DNA from 2 places in the Agrobacterium sp. genome. Region 2 is predicted to be linked to the other one. Evidence: riboswitches for the same ligand, from Rfam matches in the RefSeq annotation. Region 2 holds a riboswitch; the other holds the start of a gene.
What was found. A riboswitch is a leader RNA that binds a small molecule or an ion and turns the genes downstream of it on or off. The one in region 2 is predicted to bind cobalamin.
Positions count from the first base shown of each region.

Region 1: another riboswitch for cobalamin. It lies ahead of AC5I5B_RS15595 (CbtB domain-containing protein); the one in region 2 lies ahead of AC5I5B_RS19785 (DUF1636 family protein).

Region 1 is NZ_JCABZP010000014.1:792,159-796,367, forward strand. It holds gene AC5I5B_RS15585 (c-type cytochrome) at 15-449, shown strand; gene AC5I5B_RS15590 (c-type cytochrome) at 540-1,460, shown strand; cobalamin riboswitch at 1,509-1,742, shown strand; gene AC5I5B_RS15595 (CbtB domain-containing protein) at 1,905-2,087, shown strand; gene AC5I5B_RS15600 (CbtA family protein) at 2,099-2,812, shown strand; gene AC5I5B_RS15605 (hypothetical protein) at 2,817-3,131, shown strand; gene AC5I5B_RS15610 (type 1 glutamine amidotransferase family protein) at 3,303-3,869, opposite strand; gene AC5I5B_RS15615 (GNAT family N-acetyltransferase) at 3,891-4,209, opposite strand, start outside.
Region 2 is NZ_JCABZP010000016.1:86,259-90,467, reverse strand. It holds gene cobN (cobaltochelatase subunit CobN) at 1-613, opposite strand, end outside; gene cobW (cobalamin biosynthesis protein CobW) at 616-1,653, opposite strand; gene AC5I5B_RS19785 (DUF1636 family protein) at 1,650-2,036, opposite strand; cobalamin riboswitch at 2,195-2,410, opposite strand; gene cobO (cob(I)yrinic acid a,c-diamide adenosyltransferase) at 2,545-3,162, shown strand; gene AC5I5B_RS19775 (cobyric acid synthase) at 3,164-4,209, shown strand, end outside.

The sequences.
Region 1 (4,209 bases), on a different contig from region 2:
CAAGGAGAGTGTGCATGAAACTGAAAACCATCACGGCGGCCATGCTTTTCGGCTGTCTTTGCGCCGGAGCGGTCTACGCTGCCGGCGAAGTCGAAAAACGTGAAGGCATGATGAAGCAGATCGGCGGCGCCATGGGTTCGCTCGCTGCCATCTCCAAGGGCGAGAAGCCCTTTGATGCTGATGTGGTCAAGGCTGCGGTGACGACCATCGGCACCAATGCCAAGGCTTTCCCGGACCAGTTCCCCGCCGGCACCGAAACCGGCAGCGCGGCTGCTCCCGCCATCTGGGAAAATTTCGAGGACTTCAAGGCCAAGGCCGCCAAGCTTGGCACGGATGCGGACATCGTTCTCGCCAATCTCCCCGGCGATCAGGCGGGCGTTGCCACCGCCATGAAGACGCTCGGCGCCGATTGCGGCACCTGCCACCAGACCTACCGTCTGAAGAAATAATCGAATGATTCTGGAAACGCCGCTTCCCGGCGGCGTTTTCTCACGCTCGAAAGGCATCTGACCGGGTCAGGTGAGAATGGGGAGAGGGGTATGTCCTCCATCTGGACGAAACTCGCTGGCGGGGCCGTGGTCGCGGCGATTGCCGGCTACGGCATATTCGCCTGGGTCACCGCGCCGGAACGTCAGGCGCCAAGCCATTGGGTCAGCCTTGGCGAACCGGATCTGGCCAATGGCGAAACGCTGTTCTGGGCGGGCGGCTGTGCAAGCTGTCATGCCGCACCCGATGCGAAGGGTGAGGCGCTGTTGACGCTTGCGGGCGGGCAGGCGCTGAAAAGCCCCTTCGGCACCTTTCATGTGCCCAATATTTCTTCCGATCCGCAGCATGGTATCGGCGGCTGGACGCTGGCGGAATTCGGCGATGCGATGACGCGTGGTGTGGGCAGGAACGGTGAGCACCTTTACCCGTCCTTTCCCTACGCCTCCTATGCCCGCATGACGCAGAAGGACATCAACGATCTCTTCGGTTATCTGAAAGCCCTGCCGGCCAGCCAGAACGATGCGCCGGATCACGAACTGCCGTTCCCGTTCAACCTGCGCATGGCGCTGGGCGGCTGGAAGTTCCTTTATTTCGACCCCTCCGCACCGCCGCGGGTCGAGCTTGCCAATGCCAATGCCGAATTGCTGCGCGGTCAATATCTGGTGGAAGGGCCGGGCCATTGCGGCGAGTGCCATACGCCGCGCAATGCGCTCGGCGGTTTCCTTGCCGATAAGTGGCTGGCCGGCGGCCCCAATCCGGAAGGCGAAGGCCGCATTCCTGACATCACCCCCGGCTCGCAAAGCATCGGAAGCTGGGCCAAGGCCGATATTGCCAGCTATCTGGAAACCGGCTTCACCCCGGAATTCGACAGCGTCGGCGGTTCCATGGTCAAGGTGCAGCAGAACATGGCGCATCTGACGGCGGATGACCGCGATGCGATCGCCGCCTATCTGAAGGCCATTCCGGCGCGGTAGGGTGCCCCTGGGCGCATGCGCGCCCATTGACTCCCGCCGCCACCCATCGGATAACAATCCTGTGATGGTTCCTTCCGGGCGTTCCGGAAGGTGAAAAGGGAACACGATAGGGAGAAATCCTCATTCGTGGCTGCCCCCGCAACTGTGAGCGGAGAGCCTGAAACGAAGTGCCACTGGCAAGCCATTTTCCGGGAACCGAGGTTTCCAGGGAGGGCGATGCCGGGAAGGTGTTTCAGGTTTTGACCCGTAAGCCAGGAGACCTGCCATCACGGAAATGTCCATGCCGGCGGGGTGTCCGGAAGAGCGGAATTTCAGGGTGGCGAGATCAATGCCTCCCTGTGTCAGTCTCGTATCCCCGTGGTGAAGTGTATCGCATGCGGTCTTGCGGCTCCCGCCGTTCGGCCGTGTCTAAAGGCGCGGGGTCGCGCCGGGAGAGGGGTCACCATGTCCATCCAGCAGAATACGGCCAATTCAGCCGTTTCCGCAAAAACGGGCAGCTTCGCGCAATCGCTGACGGCGATCGTGCTTGGCCTGTTCGTTGTCGGTTTTGTCGGCTTTTCCCATGTGGAAGCCGTTCACAATGCCGCGCATGACACGCGTCATGCCAATGCCTTCCCCTGCCATTGAGGGGAAACGGCATGTCATCTTTTCGCAATATCGTCTTTACCGCGGTTCTCGTCGGCATTCTCGGTGGTTTCGCCGTGTCTGCCATGCAGGCTTTCGGCACCACGCCGCTCATCCTTCAGGCGGAAACCTATGAGAGCGCCGGTGGCGAGGCGCCTCACAGCCATGATGCGACGGCGCCCGGTGCTGCGGTTCCCGCCCATGAGCACAATGACGAGGCCTGGGCTCCGGCCGATGGCTTCGAGCGCACCGCCTATACCGTTGCCGCCAATGTCCTGACCGCCATCGGTTATGCGCTTGTTCTGACCGGCCTTATTTCGCTGCGTGGCACGAATGGCGGCTGGCGCGAAGGCCTTCTCTGGGGCGTTGCCGGTTTTACCGCCGTCATGCTGGCCCCGATGATCGGCCTGCCGCCGGAACTGCCGGGCAGCCCGGCCGCCGCACTTGAGGCGCGGCAGATCTGGTGGCTTTCCACGGTTGCCGCAACCGCGGGCGGCATAGCGCTGATCGCATTCCGCCGCGAACCCTGGGCCATCGTTCTGGCGCTGGTGTTGATCGTCGCACCGCATGTGGTGGGCGCACCCCTGCCGCCGGAAGGTGAACATGCGCTGGCGCCGCTGCCGCTGGAGCGTCAGTTCATCGTCGCCGCCACCATCACGAGCTTCGTTTTCTGGGCTTTGCTCGGAACATTGAGCGCGTTTTTCCTGAAGCGCTTCCAGCAGGCGTAAATCCATGCAGGACGCAGCGGAATGGAGTGAGGAACTCGATGCGCTGCGTTTTGCCGTTCCCGGTCACGGCGCTTTCTGCGCCGTGCACCGCCTTGCCTTCAAGGCGGTGCTGGGGCCGAGCCCTACAGAAGAGGCGGCTCTTGCCTTTTTCCACGACCATGAAGCCGCCTTTGTGGCGGCGGCACTTGCCAAGATAAAACGTGCAAATTCACCTGCCGGCCGTAGCCTGCATTTGAACAGCCGCGATATTCGCCGGGCGATTGCCGGGGAGGGCGGCGATCACGCAGCACGTGTTTGCCGGGTGCTGGATCAGCGATAATCATCGCTGTTCTCACCTCCGTCATCCCGGCCTCGAGCCGGGATCCAGCCAGCCCAAGTCCTTGGGCTGAGAGGAGTCTTTCCGCCGCGCAGACGCGCGTCGGCTGGATTCCGGCCCAAGGCGGGAATGACGGGGAGTAGAGGGAGTGCAAACAACCGAGACGGCTGCGCCTCAGCGATGCTCCGCCGCAAAAACCTGAAGTTCCGCCTCGGCTTCCGGACCAAAGAGGCCGAGGTGTTTCAGGATTTCCACCGCAAAACTCACCGGCGCGCTGCCGGCGGCCGTGATGATGCCGCGATCGCTGACTGCTTTCGGCTGGTCGCGATAAAGCGCCTCGCCGCTATAGACGGGATAGGCCCTGTGCGATGCCAGCGAATTGCCGGTATGGGCGACATCGTTCAGAACGCCCGTGCCGCCGAGCGCGCTCGCCGCCGCACAGATGCCGGCCACCAGCCGGTCCCTGTCGCGAAACCGGTGCACCAGCCCGCCAAGATCGACAGCCGTTCCCTTTTCCCAGCTGAGACCGCCGGGAATGACAAGCGCATCGATGCCAACAGGATCAAGCGCGTCATAGGATGTGTCAGGCGTTACATTCAGCCCGCCCATGGACGTTACCGGCCGGCCATCAGGCGTGGCATAGATGATTTCGACGCCGAGATAGCCGCGCGCTGCGGCAGCAAGCAGCGCCGGTTCCCAGTCAGCAAAATCCTGCGCGAGCGCAATGGCGATCCGTGTCATGGTCGTCTCCGTTGATGCCAATCAGGCAATTGACTGCATGTAGCGCATGCCGGTAACCGGCCGGGGCGCGAAATCCATGTTTTCGTAGAAGCGATGCGCCGCGACATTGCCTGTTGTGGCGCTGACGGAAAGATAGTCGCAGCCGAGACGCTTGGCGATATCGCGGGCGCGGGAAACCAGATGCTGACCGGTGCCATGGCCGCGATGGCCGTCACGCACGAAGAGATGATGCAGCTCAAGCCCGCGCCGGCCTTCCTGCGCCCTGTAGAGCGGCAGAAGCAGGGCGTAACCGATCAGCGCGCCATCGGCTTCGGCCACGAGGCCATGCACCCAGGGCAGC
Region 2 (4,209 bases):
GCAAAAGGGGCGCACCGGCGGGGAAACCCTCGCAGGCTTCCGCCCGATCCACGACGCCCCTGCCGGGTCGGTAGAAACCGGCTTTCGGCAGCGGTTCAGCCTCGATATCCGGCCATGTCTCACCATTTGCAAGGGAGGTAAGACCACCGGCAAGCCGGCCCATATTCTCCTGCCCACCCTCGCGGAAGAAGGAGAGGGCAGAGGCCAAGATCCGCCGATCGACGGTTGATGCCGCTTCAAGCTTTTCATCTCGGTCGCTGCATTCTCCCGGCAGGAGCAGCAGCCTTATCCCGCGCCTGCGCGCCAGAATGGAAAGCTGATCGACACCGTAGCGCCAGCGTTCTGCACCGCCGAGAATCCGGATAAGAATAACCTTGGCGTGTTCCGCCGTCTTTTCAATCCACAGATCGACCGACATTGGGTGCCGAAGCTCGGACAGGTTGTCGGCGGACAGGGAGGGTGGTGTACTCTCGGTTCGCCGCCAGGCCTGCTCCAGCCCGGCCAGATCGCTGGCCGAAAAAGACAGCATCACCACATCCGACCGGGGCTGGTTGAGATCAACCGGCTCTATCAGGTCGTCCAGAGACGAGGATGTGGTGGCGAGAATATGCATCGTCAGGCGGCCAGCATCTGCTCGATCTTTTCGCGATTGAGGCCCTTTTCGCCGATGACGACGAGGCGGCTGCGGCGTTCTTCACCCGCGGCCCAGGGCCGGTCGTAATAGTGGTTGACGCGGCTGCCGACAGCCTGCACCTGCAAGCGCATCGGCTTTGCGGAAACTTCGATGAAGCCCTTGATCCGCAGGACATTTTCCGCAGCAGCCGTCTCGGCGATACGGATAGCCAGCGCTTCCGGGTCGGTGACGGCCGGCAAGTCGATGACGAAGCTGTCGAAATCGTCATGCTCGTGGTCAAACTCGCCATCATGGTGGGTGCGGCGGTTTTCGATATCCTCTTCCACCGCAAGGCCAAGACCGATCAGCACGGCGGGATCGATAGCGCCATTGGAGGCCACGACGATCTTTGCTGCCTTCGGCAGATGTTCGAGAATATGCGCCTTGGCCTTGTCCAGGCCGGCATCGTCAAGAAGATCGGCCTTGGTCAGCACAATAAGATCGGCGCAGGCGACCTGATCCTCGAAAACCTCTTCGACCGGGTCATCATGATCGAGCGCCTCGTCATTGGCCCGCTGAGCGGCGAGCGCTTCCATGTCATGCGCCACCTGTCCTTCGGCGAGGGCAGCGCCATCCACCACGGCCACGACGGCATCCACCGTCACGCGGCTCTTGATGGCCGGCCACTGGAAGGCCTGCACCAAGGGCTTCGGCAAGGCAAGGCCCGAGGTCTCGATGAGGATATGCTCCACCTTCGGCTGGCGGCTCAGAATCTGTTCGATGGCGGGCTGGAAATCATCCGCCACCGTACAGCAGATGCAGCCATTGGCCAGTTCGACGATGTTTTCTTCCGGGCAGCTTTCAATGCCGCAGCCTTTCAGAATCTCGCCATCGATGCCGATATCGCCGAATTCATTGACGATGATCGCCAGCCGCTTGCCGTCAAGCTTTTCGAGAAGACCGCGCAGCAGCGTGGTTTTGCCGGCCCCCAGAAAACCGGTAACGATGGTGCAGGGAACGCGGTCCAGAAGGGTGCTCATGATCTCTCCTCGGTAAAATCGAATGGGGGAATGCGCGCCACCATGCCGCGCTTTAATGGTTCGGGGCGGCCGCGCCAGGGCATCAGGCCATCGGGGGCGGCAGCCAACAGCCGCGCGCCGGTCAGCAAATCTTCCGCATCACCGGTCGTCAGCCCGCCGAATACATAGGACCAGCCATTGGCGCTGCACAGCACGGCGCTGAGGCCGCGCTTGCAATTGGCAAGACAGTTGACGGAACGAACGGTGACACCCGTTTCCTCCGCCTTTGCCATGACGGCATCGGCGAGACGCGAACCGGGGCGCGGTTCGGCATTGGCGTCGGCTTCATCGCGGCAGCTTCTGCAAATGAAGACGGTCACGCCGGACGCCGTTTCGTCCTGCATGTTTCCACTCGTAGAAGAAGATGTCGCTGAAATATCCAAACCGTATCGTTTCCCGCGCCTTGCAAAAAATCTCGGGGTGCGGATGTCGAAAACGGCATGCGGACAGGCGCAAACCGGATGTTCGATCTAACCGACTGACCGGAGCACCCCGCCCGGCAGACGTTTTTCCTGAAACGGCAGGTCTCCTGGCTCGCGGCTTTACACCCTGACACCGCCTTCCCGAACCATCTTCAAGGGTCCAGTGGCTTTACGGTGCGGGCTTACCGCTTACAGTTGCGGGGGCAGCCACGGAATGACCCGGTAATCGGGTTGGAACCGTGTTCCCTCTTAGCTTTTCCCGTTGCCGGGAAAAGACCGTCAGTCCGTTACCCTTAGGCTGAACGGGCGTGAGGGTCAATGCTGCGGGCCCTGCGGCGGCACATTGCCGGGTGCGGCAAATTGGGTATAGTCGCCGCTCCGAATGTCGGGGGCACTGGATCCCGCACGGCTGGATGAAAAGGAAAATGCAATGACACGCGACATCAGCGACAGCGAGGCCGAACGCCACCGGCAGAAAATGGTCAACCGCAAGACGGTGCAGGATGCCGAAGTTGCGGAAAAGACCATTGAAAAGGGTCTGCTGATGATTAATACCGGCCCGGGCAAGGGCAAATCCACCGCCGCTTTCGGCCTTGCCCTGCGCATGCTCGGCACCGGACGCAGGGTCGGCGTGGTGCAATTCATCAAGGGGGCATGGTCGACGGGCGAACAGCAGGCGCTGACCTTGTTCGGCGACAAGGTCGTCTGGCGCACCATGGGCGAGGGTTTCACCTGGGACACGCAGGATCTGAAACGCGATGTCGCAGCGGCGGCAAAGGCCTGGGAAGAAGCCAAGATCCTGATGGCCGACGAAACCATCGGCCTGCTGATCCTCGATGAGCTGAACATCGCACTCCGCTACGATTACCTGCCGCTGGAGGAGGTGGTGGAAACGCTTTCCAGCCGCAGGCCCGATCTGCATGTCATCGTTACCGGCCGCAACGCCAAGCAACCGCTCATCGACGCCGCCGACATGGTGACGGAAATGACCCTCGTCAAACATCATTTCAAGGCGGGCGTGAAGGCGCAGGCGGGGATAGAATTCTGACATGGCTGCACGCGTGCTGATGTTTCAGGGAACCGGCTCGGATGTCGGCAAATCGCTGATGGTGGCCGGCCTTGCACGGGCCTTCGTCAGGCGCGGCCTGTCCGTCATGCCGTTCAAGCCGCAGAACATGTCGAACAATGCGGCCGTGACCGCCGATGGCGGCGAGATCGGCCGCGCGCAGGCGCTGCAGGCGCGGGCGGCGGGCGTGCCGCTTTCCGTGCACATGAACCCGGTGCTCCTGAAGCCGCAGAGCGAAACCGGCGCACAGGTGGTCGTGCAGGGCAAGATCGCCGGCAATGCCAAAGCGGCCGATTACCAGCACATGAAGGCCGGACTGATGCCGCGCGTGCTGGAAAGCTTCGAGCTCCTGAAACAGCAGGCCGATCTGGTGCTGGTGGAAGGGGCGGGCAGCGCGTCCGAAATCAACCTGCGTGCCAATGACATCGCCAATATGGGATTTGCGAGAGCTGCGGACGCGCCTGTGATCCTGATCGGCGATATCGACCGGGGCGGCGTCATCGCCAGCCTCGTCGGTACCAAAGCCGTGCTCGAAGCTGAAGACGCGGCGATGATCGAAGGTTTTATCGTCAACCGCTTTCGCGGTGATCCGGCCCTGTTTTCGGACGGCATGCGGATAATTGCGGAAAAGACCGGCTGGGCCTCCATCGGGCTTCTGCCGCATTTTGCCGACGCCGCACAATTGCCGGCGGAGGATGCTCTCGGGCTTTCCGGCCCGGCTGAGCGGAAACCTGGCGCGAAGATCCGCATTGCCGTGCCGATCCTGCCGCATATTTCCAATTTCGATGATCTCGATCCCCTGGACATGGAACCCGATGTCGAACTGATCCGCGTGCGGCCGGGCGAGACAATTCCTACCGATTGCCGTCTGATCCTGCTGTGCGGTTCGAAATCCACTATCGCCGACCTTGCCGTGCTGAAGAATGCTGGCCTGGACATTGATATCAAGGCGCATGTAAGACGCGGCGGCTATGTTCTGGGCCTCTGCGGCGGATACCAGATGCTTGGAAAAACAGTTGCCGATCCTGA